4 regions of the Janthinobacterium sp. CG_23.4 genome follow, and region 4 is predicted to be linked to each of the others. Evidence: predicted binding sites of a transcription regulator. Region 4 holds the regulator's gene; each other region holds the start of a gene.
What was found. The regulator LexA, encoded in region 4, represses DNA repair genes until DNA is damaged. The targets are predictions, from matches to a motif close to ACTGTATNNNNATACAGT.
Positions count from the first base shown of each region.

Region 1: a site for LexA is predicted at 2,901-2,918, ahead of H4V96_RS20615 (DUF4007 family protein). Genes of this name have one in related genera too.
Region 2: a site for LexA is predicted at 3,478-3,495, ahead of dinB (DNA polymerase IV). Genes of this name have one in related genera too.
Region 3: a site for LexA is predicted at 4,875-4,892, ahead of H4V96_RS14860 (PA0069 family radical SAM protein). Genes of this name have one in related genera too.

Region 1 is NZ_JARXUX010000001.1:4,595,477-4,603,309, reverse strand. It holds gene H4V96_RS20630 (helix-turn-helix transcriptional regulator) at 93-482, opposite strand; gene H4V96_RS20625 (hypothetical protein) at 731-1,480, opposite strand; gene H4V96_RS20620 (helix-turn-helix transcriptional regulator) at 1,601-1,966, shown strand; gene H4V96_RS20615 (DUF4007 family protein) at 3,127-4,056, shown strand; gene H4V96_RS20610 (ATP-binding protein) at 4,049-7,387, shown strand; gene H4V96_RS20605 (phosphoadenosine phosphosulfate reductase family protein) at 7,380-7,833, shown strand, end outside.
Region 2 is NZ_JARXUX010000001.1:4,648,364-4,656,196, forward strand. It holds gene H4V96_RS20795 (TonB-dependent receptor) at 1-1,091, shown strand, start outside; gene H4V96_RS20800 (recombination-associated protein RdgC) at 1,229-2,125, opposite strand; gene dinB (DNA polymerase IV) at 2,243-3,433, opposite strand; gene H4V96_RS20810 (S9 family peptidase) at 3,615-5,792, shown strand; tRNA gene H4V96_RS20815 (tRNA-Val) at 5,967-6,042, shown strand; tRNA gene H4V96_RS20820 (tRNA-Asp) at 6,097-6,173, shown strand; tRNA gene H4V96_RS20825 (tRNA-Val) at 6,403-6,478, shown strand; tRNA gene H4V96_RS20830 (tRNA-Asp) at 6,536-6,612, shown strand; gene H4V96_RS20835 (hypothetical protein) at 6,772-7,833, shown strand, end outside.
Region 3 is NZ_JARXUX010000001.1:3,307,774-3,315,606, forward strand. It holds gene maiA (maleylacetoacetate isomerase) at 1-126, opposite strand, end outside; gene H4V96_RS14840 (fumarylacetoacetate hydrolase family protein) at 141-1,175, opposite strand; gene H4V96_RS14845 (VOC family protein) at 1,238-1,771, opposite strand; gene H4V96_RS14850 (LysR family transcriptional regulator) at 1,897-2,844, shown strand; gene H4V96_RS14855 (gamma-glutamylcyclotransferase) at 2,907-3,497, shown strand; gene H4V96_RS14860 (PA0069 family radical SAM protein) at 3,673-4,812, opposite strand; gene H4V96_RS14865 (tRNA-uridine aminocarboxypropyltransferase) at 4,941-5,612, opposite strand; gene H4V96_RS14870 (methyl-accepting chemotaxis protein) at 6,001-7,764, opposite strand.
Region 4 is NZ_JARXUX010000001.1:3,484,021-3,491,853, forward strand. It holds gene H4V96_RS15605 (inorganic phosphate transporter) at 211-1,221, opposite strand; gene H4V96_RS15610 (DUF47 domain-containing protein) at 1,264-1,890, opposite strand; gene H4V96_RS15615 (replicative DNA helicase) at 1,983-3,368, opposite strand; gene rplI (50S ribosomal protein L9) at 3,503-3,958, opposite strand; gene rpsR (30S ribosomal protein S18) at 3,986-4,276, opposite strand; gene priB (primosomal replication protein N) at 4,292-4,600, opposite strand; gene rpsF (30S ribosomal protein S6) at 4,621-5,007, opposite strand; gene lexA (transcriptional repressor LexA) at 5,284-5,931, shown strand; gene H4V96_RS15645 (cystathionine gamma-synthase family protein) at 6,158-7,399, opposite strand; gene purF (amidophosphoribosyltransferase) at 7,647-7,833, opposite strand, start outside.

The DNA.
Region 1 (7,833 bases), 1.1 Mb from region 4:
AGAAACTAGATTTGCGAGATCAGTTTTACTGCATTAGCCAAAAGCGCCAGCCCCTTGTGGGTTTCGGTGCTTTTTTGGTTTTTAGCTCATGGTTATCCCTCTTTCCGTCGCAGACATTGATTGGTCAGGGCAGCGAGTGCACACTCTAATGAGTCCCATTCCCCTTCGTTAAAATCAGCCACCTGGCGCAATAGTTTGTTCAGACGAGTAATGGTTAGATCGTCGGCGGCCTGGCCCTCTACTACATCTAGCATGCGATCGATGATGGCGAGACTGCGCAGCTTCTTGCGCAGAGGCTCGTCCACATTGAGCGTTGGCAATAGCTTGTCCACGACATCGCGATTGGGAGCCTTTCTACGACCGCATTCAATACTCGCTAAGTAACTCGCGTCGATTCCTGCGAGGCGTGCAATTTCCCCCTGACGCTTTTGCATGCGAATGCGCGTCACGTTGAATGCACTACCAAACAACATGCTTGCCATAATTTTCTTTTCAATCGGTGCTTAGATTTGGACGGTCAATGGAAGTTAACACGAGCAGGTGCCGGATGGCTACAAGATGTTATATTTGCAATAGTGAAAAACTGCTGAAAATCAAGTACTTAGGTGGATTTTGGGAGGGGTTCCCCTCTAGTGAGAGGGGGGCGGCGTCACGTTTTCGGGCCAGCGTATTCGTGACCGACGGGGAGATAATGCGGATGTTGTTTGTTGTTTTTAGGGGAATCCGTCGATCAGTTACACAGATCCCATTGCATCGGCGACGCCCATATCGTCGTGGGGACGAAGCCACCAGGGCGGAGGCTGGGGTTGCCTTTGAAATGCGCCTCGGCGATACGGATTTGCACCTTGTCATCGGTAAGCTTCGCCACGTACCCGCTGTAAATAATGCCGCGGCCCGCCTCTTGGCAGACGTGCGCGCCAACCTTGCGGATCGTTGGTTGATCTCGTTGGCGCTGCTCGCTGACCCGGAGGCCAGCGTCAACCGCGGCCGTGAGTTCAGCGTTTCGCATCATCGTCCATTCCTGTTGACTGACGAATGCATGCTGTGCGGCCGGGTAAAGTTCGCCCAGAGGAGATTTCTTGAATCGGTCCAGCATCACGATGGTTTGCCCCGGCCCGCGCAGGACGTAAGCCACACCAGGCTGTGCCTCAAATATGTATGTATCCGGCTTGCAGCTCTCAGTGCTGCCGGTACGGCAGACCCGCACCACGATGCTATGTCGTCCAGGCCGCACGTTGACGCCGGGTCGTGTGTCCGTGCCAGGCAGAATATGGAGGCCCTCCAGCGTCATCTGCAGTGCCACTCGGTTGGGGCCGCGATCGATCTCGGTGACCGCGGCACCGTTTCCGTACAAGTCCTGGGGGACAAGCAACGCATAACTGTGGAGCTGGTCTTGCGGTATGGTCGGCGTCGTACACCCGGAAATGGCCAGCCCTAGACCGATCATCACACACCGAAAGATAGCGGGGGAATAGGGCATCGACATCTCCATCCTGTAGGTTGATATGCAAAATTTGTGGTTTAACCACATATTTTGATGTTACCAGAATTTCTCCGCGGCACCACCATTCATGTGGTTACTCATCATGGAATGTAGAATATGGTCACGGCGCGGCAGGAGGGGCAATTTGCTAAGAGGATCGGCAAGGCATTGGCGAAGCAGCGCATCGCGCGCAACCTCACGCAGGAGCAAGTGGCAGCGCAACTGGGCGTCGAGCAGGAAACCATCTCACGTTTCGAGCGCGGTGCCACACTGCCGCCGTTGCTCCGGCTGATTGACCTAGCGGAGATTTTTGATGTGCCGCTCGATGCGCTGGTGCGCGCCGGTTCTGCTCGCTCGATTGACCAGGCCATTGATCTGGCCGGAGCCCTTAACACGTTGAGCGAAGAAGATCGCGTCTGGATGCTCGGTTGGGTCACGGAAATGTGCGCCAAACTTGCCACGCCTGCGGGCGGCAAGAGGTAAGGCGCCGCATGCCGTCTGCAATGGCGCCACTTAAGCCGACTTAAGACATAACTGAACAGTTACTTCGCCGCCATTACAAACGAGCGGCTCCAAACTCCCTTTCAACGGGGGGCATGTCCAGCCACGCGCGATCTTCGCTGTTGAAAAATAGGGAGACAACAGGCCAGCCTTGGCCTCCGCGAGACCCTGAACCGTGTCTCGATTAAATTGAGATCGGCGCCTTTGCATAAGTCGCTTTTTACGGGCTCGAATTTTCATACGGTATCTTCATCGCTCAAGCTTAAAGCAATCAAAATCTGCCTTCAAAGCGGTGATGCCCTGATACTTACGATTGCCCATCCAATCTTCTGACCTATGCCTGAGGTGTTGGAAGTTGACCCAGTGCGGTGTGCCGGATAGTGGCTGTGGGGCATGGTGATCTCCGCGGTGGTGCGCTGCAGGCAATACAGGGATGATACGTAAGGCGTACGATTCAATATTTCCTAATCCTGTGGCCCGCACCACTGTGCTACTACGATGAAGGTGCCGTCGAGATCGGCACCTTGACAATCGTACCTGCTAGACTTCGCAATTCAACAGGGCTCAGATGTTCGCCGGCGGCTTGAACAAGATCGGGAGAGGTGGCGTCGTGCTGAGCACTTTAGTCCCGGCGACATCGATCATCACCGCGCCCACCATGCACAGCGTCTACCTCCAAAAATTTGAATACACCGCTGATCGACACGACCTTGTGTATGTGACGGAGGTCGAATTCTTGCCAATCAACCAACACCAACCGTCGGACATAGTGGAGAAATTTGCTTTCTAGGTTTCCTGCAAACTAGCTGAACCGCCTACTTAGGCGCTAGAAAATAGGTTTTAATATGTTTTGTGCAAAATTTTTCGAATTCCTCGAAAGGTAATAAGAAAGAGCAATCGTAAAAAATGTGAAAATACTGTATATTTTCACAGTGCTTTCTCTAATGTGGAGAGTTGTTATTTAAGTATTTGATGTTTTTTGTTAACGTCCGCAAGAGGAACTAATTAGTGAAAATAAGTGTAGACGTCTGCACACTGCGGCAATATGCGTCCCCATTCCCGCTGGTGAAGGTATCCAGTTTCTGTAGTAGCTAGACGGGAAAGCGAGCCACTGGCGAAGGTCTCCAGTTATAATTGCAGGCATGAAGAAAAAAATAGCATCCAAAGGCGTTCAGGCGCACTTCTCAGGACACGAGACGTTTCCGCTTCGTCAAATGTGGCTCAAAAAAGCCTTCGACCAAGCGAAATCGCGCGGCATTATCCTGAAATCGACCTTCACCGACGACAATGCGATCGCCGAGTTCGGCGTTGGCAAGAACATGGTCGCTGCGATACGGCATTGGGCGTTGGCGTGCAATGTGATGACGGAGGAAGGCGCTCCAAGCGGCGCCTACAAAGTCACCGATGCCGCCAACGCAGTCTTGAAGGACGGCGGCTTGGACCCCTATTCGGAAAATCCCACCACTGCTTGGTATGCGCATTGGTGGCTCGCAGGAAAAGGCAATCGGGCGACCACATGGAAATGGCTCTTCAACCATGTAACCATTCCGACATTCGCGCGCGAGGACCTTGAAGCCCCATTGGCCGAATACGCGCGAAGCTTGGACCCCAATCGCAAGCTGTCTCCCGCAACTTTGTCGCGAGATATCGAAACGTGCCTTCGCGGCTATGCTCCACGGTCCACAGGCGGCTCACCCGAGGACTATGCCGAGCCAATGCTTGGCGAGTTGGGATTGATTTTTGAAGAGCGCAAAGGCTACTTCGCCTTCCGCCGCGGCCCGAAGGCCACGTTGCATGACGGGATGTTCGCCTACGCGCTTTTGGATTTTTGGGAGACGGCCGCGCCGGGACTCAGCTCTCTCCCTTTCGAAGCCATCGCGTTTGGCGAAGGATCGCCGGGACGGGTATTCAAGCTCGACGAGGATTCGATCGCCGAGCGCCTTCTTGCGCTTGAGGACCTCACACTCGGAGCGCTTTCTTGGACCGACACAGCAGGCCTGAGGCAAGTTCATCGCAACATCAACAAGGCTGAAAACCTCAGCGAACGCATGATCGAGCTGGCCTATGTCTAACACGCAAACTATCAAACTCTCGGACATCGTCCACGTCTCACGCCACTATCAGCGCTCGATACGCATCGATATCGATCTTGGCCGCCCCGACGCTTTGAACGGTTATATCTGCCATGGAACGGCTACCTCCGTTTTAAGCAGCATGACCAAGCAACTGTTGGAGAGCAATCAGCGGGCATTTAGTTGGACCGGCCCCTTCGGCGGCGGCAAATCGTCGCTGGCTGTTGCATTCGCGAGCGCCCTGGGCGCGGACAAGAATCTGCGCGCGAAAGCCCGAGAGATTCTAAGGCTGGAAGATGTTCCTTCATTTGATCAGGCTCTGCCCCATCGCAAGGGTTGGTTGACCGTCCCGATCGTCGGCAAACGAGCGAGTGTCGTATCCGAACTCGCCAAAGGTCTTCGCCAAGCGCAGGGGTTTAGCCATGATGGACGCAAGACTAACCCTTCGGCCCTCATCGCGGACATTTGCGAAGCCGCCGAGTCCAAGAAGAACGATGGCGTCCTGATCATCATCGATGAGATGGGCAAGTTTCTCGAAGCTTCCGCGCTGGGCGTGGGCGACGACGTCTATTTCTTCCAAGAGCTCGCGGAAGCGGCGGCGCGGACCGCTGGCAAGGTTGTCGTCATTGGCATCCTTCACCAATCGTTCAGCCAATATGCGGCTCGGCTTGGCATCGGGACGCGCGACGACTGGGTCAAAGTTCAAGGTCGATACTCCGACATACCTTTGGTCGCTGCAAGCGACGAGGTTGTGGAGTTGATCGGCCGCGCCATCCACGCTGAGGTAACGCCCGACTGGATGATGCCAGCATCCATTGAGATCGCGGACTCCATCCGTGCACGGCGCCCCGCTGTAGGCGAGAGCTTCTCCAAAAGCTTACATGCCTGCTGGCCATTGCATCCGACCATGGCGGCTCTGTTAGGTCCAATCTCAAAACGCCAATTTGGGCAAAACGAACGAAGCACATTTGGCTTCTTGGCTTCGGTCGAGCCCTCCGGATTCCGCTCCTACCTAGAGTCCACGCCACAACTGCAATCGTCCTGGTATCGCCCCAACGATTATTGGGACTACCTGCGCGCCAACTTGGAGCCGGCGATCCTGTCGTCGCCAGATGGACACCGTTGGGCTCAGGCCGTCGAGGCCGTCGAGCGCGCCGAAGCAAAAACCACCGATGCATTGCATGTCGAGCTCATCAAGAACATTGCTGTGATCGATCTCTTCCGCAATGGATCGGGGCTTGCGGCGGAGTCGACCGTTCTCAAATCGCTTTTCTACGGCCACACGCTTGAGCAGGTCGAAGCCGCTCTGGAGCAGCTTTCCAATTGGAGAGTGATCCTATTCAAAAAACACATAGGAGCCTGGTCGGTTTTCGAAGGCAGCGACTTCGATATTGACAATGCCATTTCGCAAGCCCGAGCAGGGATGTCTGGCGTCGATTTCTCCTTGATCGAAAGCTTAACGAATCTTTATCCGGTCATCGCAAAGCGGCACTATCACGAAACTGGCACGATGCGATGGATGAACATGGCGCTGTGCCGTTTGGACGACGTCCAACGCATCGCCATGAAGTTCAAACCCCACAATGGCGACTTCGGCCTATTTCTCCTGGCGCTACCTGGCTCGAACATCAACAGCAAAGCCGCGCTGCGCAAGTGCCACGAACACTCAAGGGTGGAGCCTTGGCCGGTGGTCATTGGCATTCCGCGCAACCACGCCAAAATCGAGGATCTCGGCTCCGAGCTTCTCGCGCTCCAAATTGTCCAGTCGCGCCATGAGCTCAACGGCGATCCGGTCGCGCGCCGCGAAGTGCAAGCGAGAATCTCGTCGGTGCGCGCCAATCTTGAAGAGCAACTTCGTGAAGCTGTGATCAACGCGCGATGGATCGCTGGCGAAGACGAGTTCGAAACAAACGGGCGTCTATCCCCTGTCACATCCAATTTGGCCGATGCGGTCTACCCTTCCGCCCCGGAACTGTGGAGCGAGCTTTTGAACCGCGACAGCCCTTCGAGCAACAGCGTCAAGGCTCGCCGCGACCTGCTCTACTGCATGCTCGACCATGAAGAAGAAGAGAATCTCGGCGTATCGGGCTTCCCTGCCGAGCGCGGCCTCTATGAGACATTGCTCCGAGCAACGGGGCTGCATCGACAGGATAGCAATGGCGCATGGCGCTTCTTACCGCCTGACGACCAACATGCCCCGACCTTTTGCAATCTTTGGAAAGAGACGCGCGAGCTCTTCACCGATGCGAACACGAGAGTGAAGATCTCTGATCTTTACGAGCTCTGGGCCCAGCCGCCGTATGGCGTCCGCAAAGGCATCATGCCCGTGCTGTTCACTGCGTTTTTGCTTGCCCATAAAGGCAATCTCGCTCTGTATAAGGAGGGCATGTTCATTCCCCGCGTCACCGATGCGGACATCGACGAGTACCTTCAAGACTCCTCGCGTTTTTCCATGCGTTGGATTTTGATCGACCAAGAGAAGGCCAGTATTCTTGCTGGGATCTCCGACATTCTTGCCGAGGTCGGCGCGTCCGCGAATACTCGTGATCCTCTGGAAGCGGCGCGCGGTCTTGTCGGGATGGTCTTCGGCTTGCCTGCATGGAGTCAACGCACTCATACCATCAGCGACATCGCTCGGGCTGTGCGCGACACGCTGCTAAAAGCCAGCGACCCTCACAAAGTTCTATTCATTGATCTAGCCGCGCTTCTTGAGAAGAACAGGGATCGATCCTACGTCGATGCGCTTCGCGGTCCTATTGCTGAGATCGCCCACGCTTATGACAATTTGCTTGCGTGCATTGAGACTTCGATGCTCGAAGCTCTCGACGCGCCTGCCGACAAATTAGACCGGCTACGCGCGCGAGCGGAAGTGTTGAATGGCGTGACGGGAGACCTGCGTCAGGACGCTTTTGCCGCGCGACTTGCTAAACATGATGGAAGCAAGGAAAGCATCGAAGGCATTTTGAGCTTGGCCGCCAACAAACCTCCACGTGATTGGAACGATCGCGATATCGATCATGCTCTTTTAGATATCGCGCAAGCTGCCCTTCGATTCCGGCAAGCAGAAGCCTTTGCATCTGTTAAAGGTCGCAAGCCGACTACCGAAGCCTTCGCCGTGGTCATTGGCGCTGGCGCTCAAACGCGCACTGTGTCGCGCTCATTCTCCATTCCCGATCGACATCGCGATGCGGTTGAATCAATGGCTGAAAAATTAGCGACCACTCTGCTGGCAAGTGGACACAGTACTGAAATTTTGCTCGCCGCGCTGGCGAAAGCTGGAATGCGCCTGACTCTTGAAGAGGACGCAAAAATGGAGAAGTCTCATGGCTGAAAAACATGTTCTTGGAATATCTGGCGGCAAGGACAGCGCCGCCCTGGCTGTTTTCGTCCGCCAGCACCACCCTGAGCTCGACGTCGAATACTTCTTCACCGACACCGGCAAAGAGCTGCCCGAAGTCTATGAATTCCTGGGCCGCCTCGAAGGTTTTCTGGGCAAGCCAATCGCCAGGTTAAATCCGCGTCGCGATTTCGATTTCTGGCTGCGCGAATACAAGCATTTCCTGCCGTCGGCTCAAACGCGCTGGTGCACCAGGCAGTTGAAGCTTGCGCCATTCGAACAATGGATTAGGCCAATGCTTGCCGCAGGGGACACGGTCACAAGTTACGTAGCGATCCGCGCCGACGAAGAATATCGCGAAGGCTATACGTCTAAACATGAAAACTTGAAAGTCCGTCTTCCTTTCCGCGAGAGCGGGATCGATAAAAAGGGCGTGATGG
Region 2 (7,833 bases), 1.2 Mb from region 4:
TGGCACCTGTCACCAAAACGATCGAAGTGAGCCTGGCCGGTCGCTACGATACCGTGACGAAGATCGACAACGGTGTCGTCAACAAGTCCATCGGTAACGACCAAAGCGCCAGCACCTACAAAGTGACGGCACGCTGGCAGCCAGTACAGCAATTGCTGGTACGTGGTTCGTACGGCACGGGCTTCAAGGCACCAAGCATGCTGGACATCGGCCAGCCGCTGGTCAACAACGGCTTCACCGCAAAACCATGGAACTGCCCGTTCCCCGGCGATGCCCTGTGCCGTCCGCCAGCAACCCAGTACAACCAATTGGCTGGTGGTAACGAAAACCTGAAACCAGAAAAATCGAAGCAGTACACCGTGGGTTTCCGTATCGAGCCAAGCTCGGCATTCTCGTTTGGTGCCGACCTGTGGGACGTGAAGATCACAGATGCGGTTTCGGCAGTGAGCGAATCCCAGGCCTTTAACAACCCAAGCCTGTACCGCGACCTGTTCGGCACCTACACCGAACCATCGACCGGCAATACCTACTATGCATTCAAGTCGCTGTCGCTGAACATCGGCCAAACGCATAACCGTGGTATCGACTGGGACATGACTGGTCGTCACAAGTCTGACTTCGGTAACTTCACGGCGAACCTGAGCGGCACCTACATGCTCAAGGCCGACTACACCGTGCCAGGCACCAAGGACCAGTGGACGACCAACATGAACTACTTCGGCATCACCGATGCAGTCACGTTCCGTAACCTGGCCAAGCTGAACCTGAGCCTGGAATCGGGCAAGCTGACCAACAGTGTCATCATCAGCTACCGTAACGGCTATACCGACGCTTCGGCCGAGGTAATGGATATTGCGACCAAGAAACTGGAGAAGATCCGCCTGGCCGTGCCTTCGTACACCACCATCGACTGGCAAGGTCGCTATGTGTTCGACAGCAAGAAGTCGATACGCGCTGGTATCAAGAACCTGTTTGACCGCGCACCACCATTGTCGCTGCGTACCTCGTCGGGCCACCAGGTTGGCTTCGACCCACGCTATGCTGATCCAATGATGCGTTCGTTCTACATCACGGGCCAAATCAAGTTCTAAGTTGATTCCGTCAATGTAAACTGAGTGGCAAAAGGGCCTTGCAAACGCAAGGCCCTTTTTACATCCCACAGTGCCATGCCAGACGCGCAGGCGAAAAAAAGGAGCCGCAGCTCCTTTTCCGTACTGTACAACTGCTTTTATGCAGTCGCTTCGCCGCCCAAGGCTTCGACCACGTCGGCCATCAGCTTGGCGAGCTCACCCGTCATCAGCATCAGGTCGCCATCGAAACGCTCGTCGTCGTTCTTGGTGCTCGATTCCGTTTCCTTGATCACGTCCAGCGGCTTGACGCTCTTGATGGCCAGCGACTCCGTGAGCACGAACGAAATTTTATCGTTCCACGTCATGGCCAGGCGCGTGCATTGCTTGCCGGCGGCGATGTGGCGGCGCACGTCGTCCGCTTCCAGGGTGTGGCGCACGTAGCGCACGGTGGCCTTGCTCTCGCCCGTGGCGCGCAATTCGGTGTCCATGTCGACCGTGAAGCCGGCAGGCGCATCGTCGGCCTGCAGCCATTCCGTCATCACCGCCACGGGCGAGCGCTGCACGCGCAGGCTTTCCAGCGGCAGTTTGTCGACGGCTTTCAACAGCAGCTTGATGACTTCATCGGCTTTCGCCGGACTGGCGGCATCGACCACCAGCCAGCCATTGACCGGGTCGATCCAGGTCCAGATGTTGCTGCGGATGCTGAAGGCGCGCGGCAGCAGTTCGTCGGCCACGCGTTCCTTCAATTCTTTCATGGCTTTCTTGCCAGGCGCAAAGCCTTGCGCTTCTTCCATCTCGGCCGCGCGGGCCTTGGCCACCTGGTTGATGACGGTCGCTGGCAGCAATTTCTTTTCGGTGCCCAGCAAGATCAGCATTTGCTTGTTGACCACGTGGACCAGGCCACCGTTCGGGCGCGGCGTATCCCAACCCTGGCGCATCAGATCCATGCTGGTCGCCGGCGTAAATTTGTTCGAGGACAAGGCCTCTTCCAGTTGTTCTGGCGTATAAGCCCATGGTGCGGGCAGACGGTAAATCTGAAGATTCTTGAACCACATAGTTTTTTCTTCCGTTTGTTTCAGTAGTGCCAGAGAGATGCCATTCTACACTTTCGACACGAGAATGCCGTCAAAAGCGCGGACTGGCGCGATGCTTGTAATCCATGGAAAATGCCGCTACAGGGCGGGAAACAGCTCCGCCTGGGCCGGCACCAGCCGCGTCACCACGGCCGGGTCGCACAAGGTCGAGATGCGCACGCCCAACAGTCGGATTTTCTTTTCAAATGGCACGCGCCGCAAGCAATCGCGGCTGGCACGCAGGATGGCGGCGGCGTCCGCCGTGGCGCTGGGCAGGGTGATGTCGCGCGTGACGGTGCTGAAATCTTCGAAGCGCAACTTGACGCCCACCGTGCGCCCCGCCAGCGATTGCTTGTCCAGGTCGCCCGCCACGCGCGTGCACAGGCTTTTCAGCTTTTCCGACAGGGTGGCGCGGTCGCGCACCACCTGCAAGTCGCGCTCGAACGTCGTTTCGCGGCTGACGGACTTGGTTTCCCGGCTCGTCTGCACGGGCCGATCATCAATGCCCAGTGCCGCCTGGCGCAGCCAGCCCGTGTACAGGTCGCCGAACTGCGTGCGCAGCATGGTGAGGTCGGCCCGCGCCAGTTCGCCGATGCTGACGATGCCCAGCGCTTCGAGCTTGGCGGTGGCCTTAGGACCAATACCGTTGATCTTTTTTGCCGGCAAGGGCCACACACGTGTTTCTACATCTTCGGGCTGCAAGATGGTCAGGCCATCGGGTTTTTCCAGGTCGGAACAGATTTTTGCCAGCAATTTGTTGGGCGCCAGGCCGACCGAGCACGACAGGCCCGTCGCCTCGAATACGGCTGCCTTCAGGCGTGCGGCCATGGCCGGTGCCTGCTCGCCGTATTCGCTGAGGTCGATATAGATTTCATCGATGCCGACGTTCTGGATGATAGGGCACAGCTCGGCCACGGCTTGCTTGAAGCGGGCCGAATACGCGCGGTAAGCGTCGAAGTCGGCCGGCAGCAAGATGCTGTCCGGTGCCAGCTTGGCCGCCTTCATGATGCCCATGGCAGAAAACACGCCAAACTTGCGCGCCGCATAGGTGGAGGTGGTGACAACGCCGCGCCCGACATAGTCGCGCATGCGCGCAAATTGCAGCGTGCCATCGTCCTGCAGCACGGGCTGCTGCAGCCGGCCGCCGCCGATGACGACGGCTTCACCGCGCAATTGCGGATATTTCAACAGCTCCACGGAGGCAAAGAAGGCATCCATGTCCAGGTGGGCTATCCAGCGGCGCGCGTCTGCGCTGCGCGGTTCGGCAAGTGGTGGGACAGATGGAGTCAAAAAAACACCTCGCGGCGGGTCGGTTGCCTTGATTGCGGCAAGATACTGTGCATGCATACAGTATTACCGCAAATGCGCACGGATGCAAGACGAAATGATGGCAGCGCGATGGCAGCGATCAGCGGTTGCTTTTCTCAATAGCAAGATTACAATCTTGACACAATCATGCAAAGGAGCCTCCTTGTCTATCACCTATCACGCTACGCGCCGCCGGTCCGTCTGGTCATCCATCCTGCCAGCCCTGCTGTTGTCCACCCTGGCGCCAGCCGCGCTGGCGGCTGATGCCCCCACCACTACTGCCAGTGCCACTATCCCGGCACCTGTTGCCGCCAAGACAGCGTGGCAGGAAAAGCGCCACGGCAGCGTCGTCACGGACGACTACCGCTGGCTGCAAAAGAAGACCGATCCTGCCGTGATCGATTATCTGAATGCGGAAAACGCCTACACGGCGGCCATCACGGCCCCGATCCAGCCGCTGGCCGACAAGGTGACTGCAGAAATCAAGGGCCGCATGCAGGAAGTGGACCTGTCCGTGCCTGCGCGTCAGGGTAACTTTTACTATTACACGCGCACCCAGGCGGGCCAGCAATATCCGCTTCACTGCCGCCGCCCAGTGGGCGCGAATAGCGCCTATGATGCGCAGGCGGTTGAAGAAATCCTGCTGGACCAGAATCAATTGGCTGAAGGCCACAAATTTTTTGCCGTGCGCGCGTTTGCTATCAGTCCCGATGAACAGTTGCTGGCCTACACCACCGACACGACGGGTTTCCGCCAATACGAGCTGCATGTCAAGGATTTGAAGACGGGCAAGTTGCTGAGTGATACCATGCCGCGCGTCACATCGCTGGCCTGGGCGGCCGATAACGCCACCCTGATGCTGGCCCAGGAAGACGCCACCACCAAGCGTTCGGACCGCTTGTTCCGCCTGGCCCTGGGCGGCGCGCCGCAGCAGGTCTACCACGAGCCGGTGGAACAGTTCGCCATCAATGTGGGCCGCACGCGCGACAAGCGCTACTTTGTGCTGAGTTCGGCCAGCACGGATACCAGCGAAGTGCTGCTGTTGCCAACGAGCAAGCCGGAAGGCAGTTTCCAAAGCGTGCTGAAGCGTGAAAAAGGCCACCGCTACGGCGTCGAGCACCGCGACGGCCAGTTGTACATTCTCACCAACAAGGACGCGAAGAATTTCCGCATCGTCAGCGCACCGGTAGCGGCCCCGCAGCCGAAAAACTGGAAACTCGTCGTGCCGCATAACAAGGATGCCGTGATCCTGTCCATCGACGTGTTCCAGGATTACCTGGTGGTCATGGAAAAGGCGCGCGCCCTGAACCGCGCGCGCATCCATGATTTTGCGCAAAAGAATTGGAAGACGGTGCAGTTCGACGACCCCGTCTACCTGGCCACGGCGGCCGGCACGCCAGAATTTTCCGCCACACAATTTCGCATGTCTTACCAATCGCCTATTACGCCGCCCGCCGTGATTGACGTCAACATGAAAGATGGCAAGCGCACGCTGCTGAAACAGCAGGAAATCGTCGGCGGCTACGATGCCAGCCGCTACACCACGCAGCGTCTGTGGGTGACAGCGCGCGATGGCGTGCAAGTGCCACTGTGGATCGTCTACAAGAAAGGCGTCAAGCTCGACGGTACCGCGCCACTGCTGCTGTACTCGTATGGCTCCTACGGCATCTCGACGGAAGCCAGCTTCGCTATCAGCCGCATCAGCCTGCTGGAGCGCGGCGTCATCTATGCGCAAGCGCACATCCGCGGCGGCACGGACATGGGCGAAGCCTGGCATGAAGACGGCATGCTGATGAAGAAGAAGAACACCTTCAATGACTTCATCGACAGCGCCGACTACCTGGTGCGCGAAAAATGGACCAGCCCGAACCGCCTGATCATCCAGGGCGGCAGCGCGGGTGGCCTCTTGATGGGGGCCGTCGTCAACATGCGTCCCGAGCTGTTCCACGCCGTGCACGCGGCCGTACCGTTCGTCGACGTGATGAACACCATGATGGACGCCAGCTTGCCGCTGACGACGGGCGAATACCTGGAATGGGGCGACCCGAACCAGAAAGCGGCCTACGACTACATGCTCAGCTACTCGCCCTACGACAACATTGCACGTAAGAACTATCCAGCCATGCTGGTGACGACGGGCCTGAACGACAGCCAGGTCATGTACTGGGAACCGGCCAAGTATGTGGCCAAGCTGCGCGCATATAAAACGGACAGCAATGCGCTGCTGCTGAAAACGAATATGGGCGCCGGCCATGGCGGCGCTTCGGGCCGCTACAACGCCATCGCCGAGAATGCGTTCAATCTGGCGTGGATGCTGTCGCAGTGGGGTATCACGCAATAACAGCCCTGAGAAAAAGCCCACGGCAGCGTTACATTGCCTCGCCCTGAACTTTTTTCAGCTGCTCCCAAGCGCTTTTTTGAAAAAAGCGCTTGCACAAGGATTTTCGTCGTCCTATAATAGCGCCTCTTCCAGACGTGGTGACAAACGTCGGGATAGTTTTCTGAGACAAGCATTGGGTGCTTAGCTCAGTTGGTAGAGCGGCGCCCTTACAAGGCGTAGGTCGGGAGTTCGAGCCTCTCAGCACCCACCAAATCAGAAAACTGTCCAGTGCTTCATGGATCAGCAATACAGATCATACGAGCTTGGAGTGGTAGTTCAGTTGGTTAGAATACCGGCCTGTCACGTCGGGGGTCGCGGGTTCGAGTCCCGTCCGCTCCGCCAATAAAAGAAAAGCCCTTTGGTTCTCTGAACCGAAGGGCTTTTCCCATTGTGCAGCAACAAATACACCGAAAAAAGCGCCAGCATCGCCTGCCCCTGCATATTTTTGTGCTTTTCAGCAAAAAAACTGCTTTTAGTGCTCAAGAATAGTTGCACAAGTGGGAAAACGCCCCCTATAATAGTGCCTCTTCCAGACGTGGTGACAAACGTCGGGATAGTTTTCTGGGTATGCGGGTGCTTAGCTCAGTTGGTAGAGCGGCGCCCTTACAAGGCGTAGGTCGGGAGTTCGAGCCTCTCAGCACCCACCACCAAAACAGAAAATTATCCAGTGCTTCATGGATCAGCAACACAGATCATACGAGCTTGGAGTGGTAGTTCAGTTGGTTAGAATACCGGCCTGTCACGTCGGGGGTCGCGGGTTCGAGTCCCGTCCGCTCCGCCAATAAAAGAAAAGCCCTTTGGTTCTCTGAACCGAAGGGCTTTTCCCATTTTGGGGTCAGCCCCTCAACACTGCCAACGTCAAGCACAAAGCTAACTTATCCGGGGGTCTGACCCAGGCTGTTAGAATCAGCGCTCATCCTGACTCTGCAGATACAGCCTGATGCGCCTGCCCCCCAGTCTATCCCCCTACCTCGTCCTGCGCTTACGCCTGGCCCACCATGCTCTACTGCAATTTGTCGCCAGCCTGGCCAGTTCCATGGAAATTCTTGTCTTCCTGGCCGGCCCCGTCTTGCTGGGCTTACTCAGCGTCATCGCCCTGCCCGGCTTTCTCGCCGTGAGCCTGCCCTGGCCCGCCGCCTTGGGTCTCTTGAGCGCGCAAATCCTGCTGACCTGCCTGCCCGCCTGGCTGCTGCGCCAACGGCTGTTGCCAGCGCCCATCGCCGCCTGGCTGCGCCAGTTGCCCTTGACTAGGCGCTTGCGCTGGCAAGCAGACGTGGCCGTGGCCGCTTTGCTGATGCTGCCGCTGGGCCTCGCCTATGCCGTCTCGACCACCATCTGGCTGCTGCAGTCGCCACCCTGGTTGCGCCCGCTTGTCGCGCCCGGCATTGCCACCATCATCGCCGCGTGGCTGCTGGCCTGGCTACTGACAACATGCATCGTGGCGCAGCGCCTGCGCGCGCCCCGCCCGGCACCAAGGGCGCGCCCGACCACGATGAGCGCCTATGTGCCGCAGCGGCCCCGCTGGCGCAGCGTATTGCTGTGGCGCCAGTTGTTCTGGCTGCCGTTCTGGCGCCACGACAATATGGTTGGCATCGAGCAAAGCGTGTTGCTGGCCACCGCTGGCGCCAGCATGCTGGCCTGGCTGCTGCGCGCGCCCCTGGTGCCCGCGCCGCTGTTGGGTTTGCTGGCCAGCGCCAGTCTGGTGATTCTGACGGACCGCGGCGACAAGGCCGTGCGCGAGCAGATCGACTTGCTGCATCCATCGCTGAACGCCTGGCCCCTGGCCAGCGCCACCTTGACGCGCCTGGCCTGCGCCGCCAGCCTGCTGCCGCCATTTGCCGTGCTGCTGGCAGGCGGTATCTTGCTCTACAACATACACCCCGCCGCCTTGCAGCAGCGCGTGACCAGCGTGTATGGCCTCACCGCCAGCGCGGCCCTGCTGGCCATCGTCGGCCTGCCCCGCCTCACGGCGCGCGGCCGCGTCGTCCTCGTCGTGCTATCC
Region 3 (7,833 bases), 180 kb from region 4:
CAGCAGCTGCTGCCCGCCGCCCTGCAGCAGATGCACGGGGATGCTGGCGTAATCGATGCCCTTTATGTTTAAGGCAATACGCACGCGGTAGGCGGCCGAACTGCGGAAATAGGTGTACAGCTTCATGGCGCGCCCTCCCCTCAGGCGTTGCCGGCGCTGTTGCCGGCATACCGGGCCACAGTCTGCTCGATGCTGCCGAAAATGCTGGCGCCTGCGGCGTCGCGCATCTCGATGCGCAGCGTATCGCCGAACTTCAGGTACGCCGTCTTCGGCGCGCCGTGTTCGATGGTTTCATACATGCGCACTTCGGCCAGGCAGCAGTAACCCACCCCGCCGTTCTCGATGCTGGAGCCGAACAGGTTGCCCTGCTTGTTCGACACGGTACCGGAACCGATGATGCTGCCAGCGCCCAATTCGCGCGTCCTGGCCGCATGGGCGACGAGTTGCGCAAAATTGAAGGTCATGTCTTCGCCCGCATTCGGTTTGCCGAAGGGCTGGTCGTTCAGGTCCACCAGCAGCGGCAGGTGCAGCTTGCTGTCCGCCCAGTCGGCGCCGAGTTCGTCCGGCGTGACGGCGACGGGCGAAAACGCGCTGGCCGCCTTCGACTGGAAGAAACCGAAGCCCTTGGCCAGCTCCCCCGGGATCAGGTTGCGCAGCGAAACATCATTGACCAGCATCACCAGGCGTATCGATTTCGCCGCGTCGGCTAGGCTGGCGCCCATGGCCACGTCACCGGTGATGACCGCCACTTCCGCTTCCAGGTCGATGCCCCACTCTTCCGACAGGGCGAAGATCGGGTCGCGCGGACCGATAAAGCTGTCCGAGCCGCCCTGGTACATCAGCGGGTCCGTATAGAACGAGGCTGGCACTTCCGCATTGCGCGCCTTGCGCACCAGTTCGACGTGGTTGATGTAGGCGGACCCATCGGCCCACTGGTAGGCGCGCGGCAGCGGCGAGTGGCACTGACAGGCATCAAACGGCTGCGCGTCCGGTGCGTGGCCGGCATTCAGGTCGGCGTATGCCTGTTCCAGTTTCGGCACGACGGCGTCCCAGTTGTCGAGCGCAGCCTGCAAGGTGGGGGCGATGGCGGCCACGCGCTGGTACTGGCGCAGATCGCGGCTAACGAGGATCAGGGCACCGTCGCGGCTGCCGTTTTTCAGAGTTGCGAATTTCATGGTATTCCTTGTTTTGCGTAGTGTTCAGATGGCGTCAGCGCATCATGCTCGACCTGCTGCGCTCACGCTTCAGCCGGCGCGTGCATCCAGGCGGCGTGCTTCGGTGCGCGGCGTGTCTGCGACCATTCTTCCAGCATTGCCCATTTGACGGCGTCCAGTTTTTCCATCATCTCGGGCGTGCCCACGTTGGCCGCCAGTTCCAGGCGGTGGCCGTTCGGGTCGAAGAAATATATCGACTGAAAGATAGCGTGATTGACGGGGCCCAGCACCTCGATGCCGGCAGCGACCAGGCGCTCCTTGGCAGCGAGCAGTTCGTCCATGCTGGCCACTTCCAGTGCCAGATGCTGCACCCAAGCCGGGGTATTGCGATCGCGGTCCATCGGCGGCTGCGTCGGCAGCTCAAAGAAGGCCAGCACATTGCCCTGGCCCGCGTCGAGGAAGACATGCATGTACGGGTCCGGCGCCTTGGTTGACGGCACCAGGTCTTCGGCGATGGCGAGAACGAAATTCATGTTCAAATGCTTGACGTACCACTCGACGGTTTTCTTCGCGTCGATGCAGCGGTAGGCGACGTGGTGGATTTGCTTAATCTTCATGCTCTATCTCCAATGGATGGCCCCTTGGGCGCGATGGCTGGCGTGTTGCTCCGCTTTTCACCATTAGAATCGAGTTACAGCTATCATACAAACAATTTTTAACCATTGATTTATCGGATTATCTTATGAGTCCCAGCCTGCGACAGATGCGCGCCTTCGTGGCCCTGGCCAAGACCGGCAGTTTTACTCTGGCCGCCGAATACCTGCATGTGACGCAATCAGCGCTGAGCGGCTTGATCAAAGAACTGGAAAACGTGCTCGGCGTGCGCGTGGTCGAGCGCAGTACACGCAAAACACAGCTATCCGAAATCGGCCGCGAACTATATCCGCTGTTTGAAAAGATGATCGAGGATCTCGATGGCGCCATGGCCGGCATCGCCCAGCGCAAGGCACTGAAAACAGGCCTGGTGCGCATCGCTGCGCCACAGATGATGGCATGTACCCTGCTGCCTGAAGTGATCGCCGCCTACCGCCAGGCACACCCGGAAGTGCAGTTGCGCCTGGTAGATTGCCCCGTGGAAAACGTATCGGCGCGCGTCTTCAGCGGCGAGGTCGATTTCGGCATCGGCCCCGAACGCGATCCAACAGCGGAAATCGTCGCGCAAGTGCTGTTCGAAATGCCCTTCGTGCTGGTCTTCCCCGAACGCCATCCCCTGCAGCAAAAAGAGCGCGTCACCTGGGCCGACGTGGGCGACTACCCATTCATCTCGCTGCAGGGCCAGTTCACGGAACGCTTGCTGCGCGACATGCACGGCAGCTTTCGCGACCTGTCGCTCAATGCCTACAATGAAGTCACGTTCATGACGACGGCGCTGGCCATGGTCAGCGCCAACCTCGGCATCACGGTGTGCCTGCCGTATGCAGAACCGATGGTCAAGCTATACCAGTTGCAGATGCGTGCCCTGCACGAGCCGGAACTGACGCGGCGCTTTTTCGTCTACACGAAGACGGGACGTTCGCTGTCGCCGGCGGCCGAAAGCTTCATGGCCTTTTTATTCCAGTTCGTCGAGACGCACGAGTGGAACGTGGGCGCGGCCCGCACCGCGCTGCCGGCGCGCGGCACCACCTTATAATAGCGCATCGCCCCTTTTGCGCCAGCACCATGACCCAGCCTGACCAGTACCACCTGTCGCCTATCGACGCCGCCACCATCGCCATCAACCAGCGCATGCACAGATTCGACGGGCGCGAGCAAGTCTGGCTGTTTGGCTATGGCTCGCTGATCTACAAAGCCGACTTTGCCTATCTTGAACGGCGCCCCGCCAGCATCGCCGGCTGGACGCGGCGCTTCTGGCAAGGCTCGCACGATCATCGGGGCACACCGATGGCCCCGGGCAGGGTCGCCACCATCGTGCCGCAGGCAGGCGCCATCTGCGACGGCATGGCCTATCTGATCACGCCCGAAGTTTTCGCCCACCTCGACCACCGCGAAAAGAATGGTTATTTGCGCCTGGCCAGCGAGATCAGCTTCGACGATGGCAGCAAGGCCGATGGCCTGGTGTACATCGCGAATGAAGAAAACGCCGCCTTCCTCGGGGCAGCATCGGAACTCGACATCGCACGCCAGATCGCCCGATCAAACGGCCCCAGTGGCCCGAACAGCGAGTATCTGCTACACCTGGCCATGGCCCTGCGCGAACTGGGCAAGAGTGATCCGCACGTCTTTGCCATCGAGCAACATCTGGCACAGCTACAGGACCACGCCGCAGCGCCCTCCGGCGCCTGAGGCAGCCTGAGACAGCCTGAGTCCAGGGCGCGTCTCAGGGTTATCCGGCGACGGCGCGCCATTCCCGGCGACAGGCTGCGCTCCCCCTGCTACGGGCGATAGCTCCCCCGCATTCCAGTGCGTCAGGGCCACCCTGCTGCATCAGCATCAGCATCAGCGCTGACGATGCTTGAACTTAAAACAAATCGAGCTGTCCCGCATTGCCCCCTTTCTGCCTCGCCGCCAACGGTGGCACCAACAGCGGGCGGCGGAACTGCGTGCAATCGAGCTGTTTGAAGCGGCCGCCCTTGCCGTGCAGCCCCAGCCGGTGCACGGCTTTCTCGAAGCGCTGTCGGATAAGATCAGCCCACACGCCTTCGCCGCGCATGCGTGTGCCGAACGCGCTGTCGTAATCCTTGCCGCCGCGCATCTCGCGCACCCGATTCATGACGCGCTGGGCCCGTTCCGGGAAGTGCACTTCCAGCCATTGCTGGAACAGGGGGCTCACTTCCCACGGCAGGCGCAGCACCACGTAGTGGGCATGGATGGCGCCCGCGTCACGCACCGCTTCGAGCAACTGCTCGATTTCTGGCTCCGTCACGAAAGGAATGATGGGCGCGATGCTCACGCCCACGGGAATGCCCGCCTCCGTCAGGCTGCGGATGGTGCGCAGCCGCCGCGCCGGAGCGGCCGCGCGCGGCTCCAGCGTGCGCGCAATGGCGGGATCAAGCGTGGTGAGCGTGACAGCCACGGCTGCCAGGCGCTTGGCTGCCATGGGTGCCAAAATGTCGATATCGCGCTCGATCAATGACGCTTTCGTGATCAGCGCCACCGGATGCTCACACTCGTGCAACACTTGCAGCACGCGCCGCGTCAGTTGCCGTTCGCGCTCGCACGGCTGATACGCATCCGTATTGACGCCCAGGGCTATCGGTTCGGGCACATACGACGCTTTGGCCAATTCGCGCTGCAATAGTTCCGGCGCATTCACCTTGGCGTAGATGCGGCTTTCGAAGTCCAGGCCCGGGGACAGGCCCAGATAGCTGTGCGTGGGACGGGCAAAGCAGTAAATGCAGCCGTGTTCGCAGCCCCGGTACGGGTTCAGCGACACATTAAAGGGTAAATCGGGTGACACATTACGCGTGAGGATGGTGCGCGCCTGCTCCTCGCTGACCTGCGTCTTCCAGCGCGGCGCTGCCTCTGCGTCCGGCTCATCGAGGCCGCCCACGCTCCAGCCGTCATCGAAACCGGCGCGCGCGCGCGCCTCGTAGCGCCCTTGCAGGTTCGACACGGCAGCGCGCCCCTTGTGCTCTTTCAGCGATGGCGGCGGCAACATGGCTTGCCCGGAAAAGCTGTCATCATGCAGAGGAATGATTGCTTTCATGAACGGCCCCATTAACTGTATATACATACAGCATACTATGCCGCGATGCGGTCAAGATCAAGGGCTGGCGTGCTACCGTTTCACGCTTTTTCAGCATGCCCCATGACATAACTCAACTGCTGTGCGACAAAGCCGTCAAATGCAGAAATCAAGGGAACAAAACGGGGGGCGTCCTGCTCCAACTGCATCAAGGCATAGCATGTCGCTTCCAGGGTCGACAGCTGGTCTGGCGCATGCGCCTTGCGGATCAGATAATGGGAAGCAGGCGTATCGCGCAGGGGCAAGCGCGGCAGCTGTTGCAACTGGGCATTGAGATACAGCATCTTGCGGCTCTTGCGCCAGGTGGCGTCGAGCACTACCAGTTGCAAGCGGGCCGTATCAAGCAAGGTGACGATCTCGAGCGCAGGCGGCGGCGCGATGCCCAAGGAACGATCGCCTGGCGTATCCGGATACAGCAGCACATTATGCTTGTCGGCCAGCAATGCGGCGAGTGTCTCGGGGGCAAACTGCTCGCCCGTCAGCAGACGGCTGTTGGACAGGCTCAGGTGCAGCAAGCGGGCACTGCCTTTGGCGTTGTGGACTTCCAGCGGATGCTGCAAGATCAGCACGTCCACCGCGTGGGAAACGGGAGCGATCCAGCGGCAGATGCAGCTGGCGGCGGCACGCAGGCAAACCGGGCAGCGCTCGCGTTTGGCCGATTCGGCGTGGCAGGGCGTTGTAGAGGTCTGGCTGGAGGTGCGTCGGGTAGTCATGGCGGAGCGTGTGCGGGATTGTTCAAGCCGCGATTGTAGCGCCCGCGCCATGCCAGTGGAAATGGCCGAGCGAACGGCCACTTAAAACAACTGCTGAAAACTGCTCGGCAGGCTTGAAACTGCTGCTTAAAACTGCCACTTAAAACTGCCACTTAGCGCGTAATGCCGTTCAGTTAGTGTGTTAGTGATGCTATTTTTAGCCCAAGAACCAGGACAGGGGGTCGGACCCGGCGGGGGAATGTGCTTCAATGGAGCACATTCCGATCACGGAGTGACCGACCCCAGCTCTTTGCCTCTGGGGTTAGCGAATTTACTGGCGCTCATAAATCACGCCAAAATCCTTAACTGAACGGCATTACCACTTAGCGCGGCCATTGAGAGAGGCTGTTTAGAACTCTTCCCACTCATCGGCGCCGGAAGCGACAGGTGCGCGCGGCTTGCTCGTAGGTACCGTGTCCCGTTTCACTGCCTTGATGGGGGCACTGGCGGATTGAGCGCTAGCGGAATGGCCGATGGCAGTAGCGCTGCGCACGGCAGCGCTCACGCTGCGCCGTACGGCGGGCTGGCCGGCGGCAAGACGGGGAGACCCGCTGGCCGACACATATTGCTGCGTGACATCGAGCTTGAACACAGCCACCACATCAGCCAGCTTGACCGCCTGTTCCTGCATGGCTTCGGCCGCCGCCGCCGCCTCTTCCACCAAGGCTGCATTTTGCTGCGTCACCTGGTCCATCTGACAGATGGCCTGGTTGACTTGTTCGATACCGGCGCGCTGCTCATCGCTGGCATCGGTGATCTGGTTCATGATCTGCGTCACGTGGCTGATGCTTTGCACGATTTCGTCCATGGTACGGCCTGCCTTGTCCACCAGTTGCGAACCGGCTTCGACCTTTTGCACGGAATCGTCGATCAAGCCCTTGATTTCCCTCGCCGCCGCACTCGAGCGCTGCGCCAGGTTGCGCACCTCGGACGCCACCACGGCAAAACCGCGACCTTGCTCGCCAGCCCTGGCAGCTTCCACGGCCGCGTTCAAGGCCAGAATATTCGTCTGGAAGGCGATGGCGTCGATGACGCTAATGATGTCAACAATCTTGCGCGAGGAATCATTGATCGAGCCCATGGTGCTGACCACTTCCGACACTACCACGCCACCCTTGCTGGCGATCTGCGAGGCGTTGATCGCCAGTTGATTGGCGCTGCGGGCGTTGTCGGCATTGAGTTTCACGGTCGATGTCAGCTCCTCCATCGAAGACGCCGTCTGTTGCAGCGAACTGGCCTGCTCCTCCGTGCGCGACGACAAGTCCAGATTGCCAGCGGCGATTTCGCTCGACGCCGTGCTGATCGATTCTGTGCCATCGCGCACCTGACCGACGATACTGACCAGTTTATCGTTCATTTTTTTGAGTGCCTGCATCAATTGTCCCGTCTCGTCGTGGCTTTCCACCACGATATGGCTGGTCAGGTCGCCCGCAGAAACGGCTTCCGCCACCGCGACGGCGCGCGTAATGGGACGCGTGATCGAACGCGTGATCCAGTATGCGCAGGCGATACCGAGCAAAATGGCGACCGCGCCCAGCGAGATCAGCAGCAAACGGCCGTGTTCGTAGCGCAAACGAATATGCGCAGCCGCGTCATCGAGCAATTTGGCTTCCAGCACTTCCAGCTTTTTCAGCGACGCCAGGTAAATGTCGCGCTTGACGACCATGTCTCCCTCATACAGGCGCTTGCCCAATTCCAGCTCGCCCGCATTCTTGGCCTTGAACACTTCCTTGCGCACATCCGTGTAGGCCTTGCGCGTGCTCAACACCTCCTGGTACGCAGCCTGCTCTTCGGCGTTCAGCTCACTGTTGCCGATAGCATTCTGGATCTCCGTGGCACGGGCGGACGAGACCGCCATTTCCTGTTCAAACTGCTTCTGGTGTTCGGGATCGCTGACTTTCCAGGCGGCAGCCGTGCGCGCCGCGTTCACTTCGATCACTTTGGTCCACTCGGCGATCAGGCGCTCATTGCGCACGTCGACGCCGACCAGCGTATCGGTTTCCTTGCTGGCACTTTGCAACTGAACGATGCCCACCACAGTCAGGCTCGTCAACAGCAGCAAGACGGCGGCAAAAGCGCCACCGAGACGCACGCCGATTTTGAGGTTTTTCATTACGTGATTCCAATCTGAAAAAAATGTACAGACGCCACGAAACCGGCCTACTGCTATACAACAAGATAG
Region 4 (7,833 bases):
GGAGCCGCAAGGCTCTAATGGCGTTCAGTTAGTGTGTTAGTGAAGCTATTTTTAGCCCAAGAACCAGGACAGGGGTCGGACCCTGAGGGTCCGACCCCTGCTCTTTGCCTCTGGGGTTAGCGAATTTACTGGCGCTCATAAATCACGCCAAAATCCTTAACTGAACGGCATTAGCCGCAAGGCTCCCTTTTTACTGGCGATGGCTATCCATTACATGATGTGGTGGCCTATCCACCATGCAACCGCCGCCACGAAAGCGGAGGCAGGAATCGTGAATATCCAGGCCCAGACGATGTTGCCCGCGACACCCCAGCGCACAGCCGACATTTTTTGTGCCGAGCCGACGCCGACGATGGCGCCCGTAATGGTGTGCGTGGTCGACACGGGAATACCCAGCGCCGTCGAAACGAACAGGGTGATCGCGCCGCCCGTTTCAGCGCAGAAGCCGCCGACGGGTTTGAGCTTGGTGATCTTCTGGCCCATGGTCTTGACGATGCGCCAGCCGCCGAACAGCGTACCGAAACTGATGGCCGTGTAGCACGAGATGATGACCCACAGCGGCGGCATCTGGTCGTTCACGCTCGAGTAGCCGGCGGCGATCAGCAGCATCCAGATGATGCCGATGGTCTTTTGCGCATCATTGCCGCCGTGGCCCAGGCTGTAGGCCGCCGCTGATGCCAGTTGCAGACGGCGGAACCACTTGTCGACCTTGCGCGGCGTCGATCGCACGAATATCCAGGATACCAGCAGCATCATGATCGAGCCGAACACAAAGCCCAGCACCGGTGCGATCACGATGAAGGCCACTGTTTTCCACAGGCCGGCCGCGACCAGCGCGCCCGTACCCGACTTGGCGACGGCGGCGCCCACCAGGCCGCCGATCAGCGCGTGCGAGGAAGACGATGGAATACCGTAATACCAGGTAAACAAATTCCAGAAGATGGCGCCCATCAGCGCGCCAAAGACCACGTACTGGTCAATCACTGTCGGGTCAATGGTGCCTTTGCCCACCGTGGCAGCGACGGTCAGTTGGTGGAACACGAAGATGGCGACGAAGTTGAACGTGGCGGCCATGGCAACGGCGGTCTGCGGTTTCAATACGCCCGTCGAGACCACCGTGGCGATCGCGTTGGCGGCATCGTGGAAGCCGTTCATGAAGTCAAACAGCAGCGCGAGGGCGATCAACAGGCCTAGCACGTAGATGCTGATTTGTATGGTCATTGTAATTTCTTTTCTGATTCTGGTTCAGGACATGCCCAACGCTTACGCGTTTTCGACGATGATGCCTTCGATAATATTGGACACATCTTCGCAACGGTCGGTCACGGTTTCCAGAATTTCGTAGATCGCTTTCAGCTTGATCAAGTTGCGCACGTCCGGCTCGTCGCGGAACAACTTGGACATGGCAGCGCGCATCACGTGGTCGGCGTCCGATTCCAGACGGTCGATCTCTTCGCAGATGGCGACGATCTTGCGCGAGTTGTCCATGTTGTGCAGCATGGCGACGGCATCGCGCACTTTTTCGGTACAGGCCAAGACCAGTTCGGCCAGGCGCTTGGCTTCCGGCGTGACAGCTTTCAAGTCGTACAGCGAGACGGTTTGCGCCGCGTCTTCCAGCAGGTCGAGGATGTCGTCCTGGCGCGTGATCAGTTGATGGATGTCGTCACGGTCGATCGGCGTGATGAAGGTTTTGTGCAGCATTTCCACGGTGGCGTAAGTGACTTTGTCGGCCTGTTTCTCGATGCTTTCGATCGCATGCACGCGGTTTTCCAGGTCGTCGAAATTGGTCATCAGGCCGAGCATTTCTTTGGCGCCCTTGACGCACAGTTCCGCGTGCTGGTTAAACAATTCAAAAAACTTGCCCTCAGTGGGCATCAAGCGTCCAAACATGTGATTCTCCGTTAAGCATTAAATCGTGATATTTACTACAGAAAGCCGCCCCGCAAGAGGGGGCAGCGATGGGGTGCCAGTGCTGCGGGGTCTTAGTCGCCTTGGTAAAGCGCCAGGCCACCGCTGTAATTGCCAAATTTGGTGTACTGCCCCATGAAGGTGAGACGAATGCTGCCGATTGGACCGTTACGTTGTTTACCGATGATGATTTCGGCCGTACCCTTGTCTGGCGAGTCGGGGTTATACACCTCGTCACGGTAAATGAACAGGATTACGTCGGCGTCCTGCTCAATAGCGCCCGATTCGCGCAAGTCCGACATCACAGGACGCTTGTTCGGGCGTTGCTCCAGCGAGCGGTTCAACTGCGACAGGGCAATCACCGGGCAACCGAGTTCTTTCGCCAGGCCTTTCAAGCCGCGTGAAATCTCGGAAATCTCCGAGGCGCGGTTATCGCCCGGCGTATTGGCCGACATCAGCTGCAAGTAATCGACGATGATCAAACCGAGCTTGCCGCATTGACGCGACAAACGGCGCGAACGGGCGCGCAGTTCGATGGAATTCAAGGCCGGCGTTTCATCGATGTACAACTGGGCGTCGTTCATCTTTTGAATCGCATTCGTCAGGCGCGGCCAGTCTTCGTCATTCAGGCGGCCCGTGCGCAGACGATGCTGGTCCAGCTGCCCGACGGAGCCTAGCATACGCATGGCAAGCTGGGCGCCGCCCATCTCCATCGAGAACACGGCCACGGGCAAGCCGCTGTCAATGGCAACGTTTTCGCCGATATTGACGGAAAACGCCGTTTTACCCATCGATGGACGGCCCGCCACGATGACCAGGTCGCCCGGCTGCAGACCTGAGGTCATGCGGTCGAGGTCGATGAAACCGGTGGGCACGCCCGTGATTTCACTCTGGTTGTCGCGGCTATAGAGCTCGTCAATGCGCTCGACCACCTGCGTCAGCAGGGGCTGGATAGCGGTCCAGCCCTGGGCGCCGCGCGCGCCCTCTTCGGCGATGGCGAAAATCTTCGACTCGGCCTCGTCGAGCATCTGCTTGACTTCCTTGCCTTGCGGGCTGAAGGCCGTGCCGGAAATATCGTCGGCGACGGTGATAAGTTTGCGCAGCACGCCGCGGTCGCGCACAATCTCGGCGTAACGCCGGATGTTCGCGGCCGATGGCGTATTTTGCGCCATGGCGTTCAGATACGCGAGTCCGCCCACATCATCGGCCTTGCCGAGCTGGGTCAGGGTTTCAAAAACAGTAATGACATCGGCTGGCTTGGAAGCGTTAATCATCTTGACGATTTGCTCGAAGATGATGCGATGGTCATAGCGATAGAAATCCTCCGCATGCATGAAGTCGGCGATGCGGTCATACGCTGCATTATCGCGCAGCAGACCACCGATAACGGATTGTTCTGCTTCGATCGAATGCGGCGGAATACGGAGGGAATCCAGTTGCGGATCAGAGGGGACGTTCATGGCGCGAATTATACCCGCTTCGGCGTGCTGGCAAAAATAAAGGGCTGAAATTGAGCGAAAAAAAGGCCATAAAAAAGCCGGGCGAACCCGGCTTTTCATAGAGCGTCACGCTTGCGGGCCAGGCCCGCAAACGATTACGCGTTCGCGTCTGGAACGACAGCGATAACGACTTCGACGACGACGTCGGTGTGCAGAGCAACCGAAACGTTGTGCTCGCCAACGGTCTTCAGCGGGCCGGTAGGCATGCGGATTTGTGCTTTTTCAACAGCAAAACCTTGCTTGGTCAGCGCTTCAGCGATGTCGAAGTTGGTGACGGAACCGAACAGACGGCCATCGACGCCAGCTTTTTGAGCAACTTGAACGGTCAGGCCGCTCAGTTTTTCGCCCTGGGCTTGCGATGCGGCCAACTTGGCGGCAGCAGCTTTTTCCAGTTCGGCGCGCTTGACTTCGAATTCAGCCACAGCGGTTGCCGTAGCACGACGTGCCAGGCGTTGCGGGATCAGGAAGTTACGTGCGTAACCGTCTTTGACTTTGACGACTTCGCCGAGGTTACCGACGTTAACAACTTTTTCTAACAGAATGATTTGCATAGTTCTTCTCCAGGAATATCTGACCGATTAAGCGTGGTGCAGATCGGTGTATGGCAGCAGCGCGAGGAAGCGAGCGCGCTTGATTGCGGTGTCAACTTGGCGCTGGTAGTGCGCTTTGGTACCGGTCAGGCGTGCTGGCATGATCTTGCCGTTTTCTTGGACGAAGTCTTTCAGCGTGTCGACGTCTTTGTAGTCGACTTGCTCAACGTGAGCTGCGGTGAAGCGGCAGAACTTCTTGCGTTTGAACAACGGATTTTGCTGTTTGCGTTTTTCTTTAAGCTTGAGCTTATTTTTGTCGAACTTTTTACCGAATGCCATGTCAGGCTCCTGTATCTAAAATGCGCTAGTCGGGGTGACTGCACTAAAATCAATGATGTGAAACACCAAACTCTTGCTGTTGCGGCTTTTTCTGGCCAGGAAACCCGTGAACTGATACACCCCGCCCAAGCTTGCCTGACTGAACCGGCCTGAGATTTCACCAGCGGCTAGCGCGGCAATATCAAACTCGGTCAAACGGGCAATTCCTGCTTCCATCTGCTGCGAAGAGTGTTGCAATACTGCATTCACAATCGGCAACCCTGCCGGGGTATAGCGCAATATTTCGCGCTCGGCAATGATGGCAGTGACTTGTAGCTGGTTCAGCGCACGATCCTGGTCAACAATTAGGCTGCTGCGGCTGGAGCGGCTGCTGGTGCTTCGGTGCGGTGGCTTTTGGCCGCGTCTTCGCGTTGTACCGATTTCATCATCGGCGAAGGAGCTGTTTCAGCTTTCTTCATTTTAACGGTCAGGTGACGCAACACGGCATCATTGAATTTGAATGCTGTTTCCAACTCGACCAGGGTCTCGTTGTCGCATTCGATGTTCAGGCAGATGTAGTGTGCTTTAGGCAGCTTTTGGATCGAGTAAGCCATTTGACGGCGGCCCCAATCTTCCACGCGGTGAACCGAACCGCCGCGGGTGGTTACGCTGGCTTTGTAGCGTTCGATCATCGCGGGCACTTGCTCGCTTTGGTCCGGATGGACGATAAAGACTATTTCATAATGACGCATGCAAACTCCTTCAGGTCGGATTGATAATCGCCCACCCCGGCGTCAAGACGGGTGTGGGAAGGTCAGCCGGAGATTATAACCGCCTTTTGCAAACGTTTCAATGATTGCTTCAACAAGCGGCCCATTCACGCGGCCAGCCAGCGGCTTTTTACCGTGCATTCCAGTATTTCACACGAAATTGGCGCAAATAAGGGAAATCCCCTTGCATAGTGGACGATACTGTACAAAAATACAGACTGTTCATATAGACAGCATTTTAGTATGCACCCACCGCTCATGATCAAGCTGACTGCACGACAAGAACAAATCCTGAACCTGATCAAGGATGCGATTGAAAATACGGGCTTCCCTCCTACCCGTGCCGAAATCGCCAATGAATTGGGTTTCAAATCGGCCAATGCGGCCGAAGAGCATTTGCAAGCCCTGGCCCGCAAGGGCGCGATCGAGATTTCGCCAGGCACCTCGCGCGGCATCCGCCTGATCGGTGCAGCGGCGAGTGCTGTCGCCGAGGCGCTGTCCTCGAAAGTGCAGGCAGCGCTACTGATGTCGCTGCCCCTGATCGGCCGCGTGGCGGCCGGCTCGCCCATCCTGGCGCAGGAAAACCTGGAAGCGAGCTACAACGTCGACCCGGCCCTGTTTTCAGCCAAGCCCGACTTTCTGCTGAAGGTGCGCGGCTGGTCCATGCGCGACGCCGGCATCATGGATGGCGATCTGCTGGCAGTGAAAAAAGTCGATAGCGCCAAGAACGGCCAGATCGTCGTCGCCCGCATCGGCGATGAAGTCACCGTCAAACGCTACAAGAAGACGGGCTCCGTCATCGAACTGCTGCCGGAAAATCCCGACTTCAAGGTCATCACTGTATCGCCGGAAGATGAGTTTGCGCTGGAAGGTTTGGCGGTAGGCTTGATGCGCAGCTGGCATTAAGCCACCGCATGTAAAAGTGCATGCCGGGGTCAGACCCGCCGGGTCTGACCCCAGTTTTTAGCTTGCGGCCCCTCTCATGCCGGACACGCAAGTTTCAATGTCCGACAAAACCGTGGCGAGCGGAAGGGGGAGGTGGCCAAGAAGCAGAACCGTACTCAGTACGGGGCGCCGAGCCGGTGAGCATCACAAGCCGCCTATACCGACCCGCAGCAGGTTTGGTTGGGCATCATTGCTCCAACGCGCTACGGAAATCCTCGAGCAAATCGGCCTCGTCCTCGATGCCCACCGACACGCGGATCAGCGACTCGGCAATGCCCATGCTGGCGCGACGCTCGGCCCCCATCTCGTAAAAGATCGTATGGGCGACGGGAATGACCAGGGTGCGCGTGTCGCCCAGGTTGCTCGCTGGAATGGCCAGATTCAAACGATTGAGGAAATCGAAACAATCGATCCCGTCCTTCAATTCAAAACTAAACAGGGAACCATAGCTGCGGAATAGCTGCGTCGCCAGCGCGTGCTGCGGATGCGACGGCAAGCCTGGGTAATGCACTGCCGCCACGCGCGGATCGGCTTGCAACATGCCGGCCAGCGCGCGGGCGTTCGAGCAGGTGCGCTCCATGCGCAAGGCCATGGTTTCCGCGCCGACGGCAAGATGGTGCGCCGCTTCCGGTCCCAGCGATGCGCCGAAGTCGCGCAAGGCCTTGGCGCGGATTTGCGCAATGCCCCACTGCACCGGCGCCGCCTTTTTATAGTTCTCGAAGATGTTCGGATACTGCGTCCAGTCGAACACGCCCGTGTCCGTCAAGCTACCGCCCAGCGCATTGCCGTGGCCGCCAATGGATTTCGTGAGCGCATTGACCACCAGACCGGCACCCACCGCTTTCGGGCGGAACAGGTAGGGCGTCGTCATGGTGTTGTCGACGATGTACAAAATGCCACGCTCCTTGCACAGGGCGCCGATTTTCGCCAGGTCGGCAATCTGCGTGCGCGGATTGGCGATGGTTTCCACAAACACGATGCGCGTCGCCGGCGTGATGGCGGCCACCACGTTGGCCACATCGGTGGCGTCGACGAAGGACACGGCAATGCCCTGCCCCGTCGCCGTTTGCCACAGGCTGTTGCTGTTACCAAACAAGAAAGCCGATGAGACGACATGGTCGCCTGCGCGCAGCAAAGACTGCACCACGGCGCCGATGGCGCCCATGCCGGTGGCGAAGCACAGGGTCGCCACGCCGTCTTCCATCTTGTTGACCTTCTCTTCCAGCGCAGAAACCGTCGGGTTGCCCTGGCGACCGTAGCGGAAGCCCGGTTCCTTGCCCTGGAATACGGCAGCGAGCTGGCGCGCGTCGCCGTAGCCAAACGCCACGGAGGTGTGTATCGGCTTGTGCAGCGAGCCATGCTCGATGCCCTTGCGGCGGTCGCTATGCAAGATGGTGGTGGTAAAGCCGTAGTTTTTTTTGGTGGTCATGGTGGATGCTGGAAACTATTAACCCTAAACAAAAGCTGGGGTCAGACCCTAATGCCGTTCAGTTAAGAGTTTTGGCCTGATTTATGAGCGCCAGTAAATTCGCTAAACCCAGAGGCAAAGAGCTGGGGTCGGACCCTCAGGGTCCGACCCCAGTCCTTGTTCTTGGGCTAAAAATAGCATCACTAACACTAACTTAACGGCATTAGGGTCAGACCCGACGGGTCTGACCCTAATGGCAAGGCGGCGATTACGCTTCTGTCGTTGCCAGGTTCAAGTTCAGCTGGGGACGGGGCGTATCTTCAGGCGCTGCTGCTTTCGGATGATGGCGCGCGTATTCCAGGCGGTCCAGGTATTCCTGCGACACATCGCCCGTCACATACACGCCATCGAAGCACGAAGCCTCGAAGTTCGTGAGCGCCGGATTGACGTCGGCA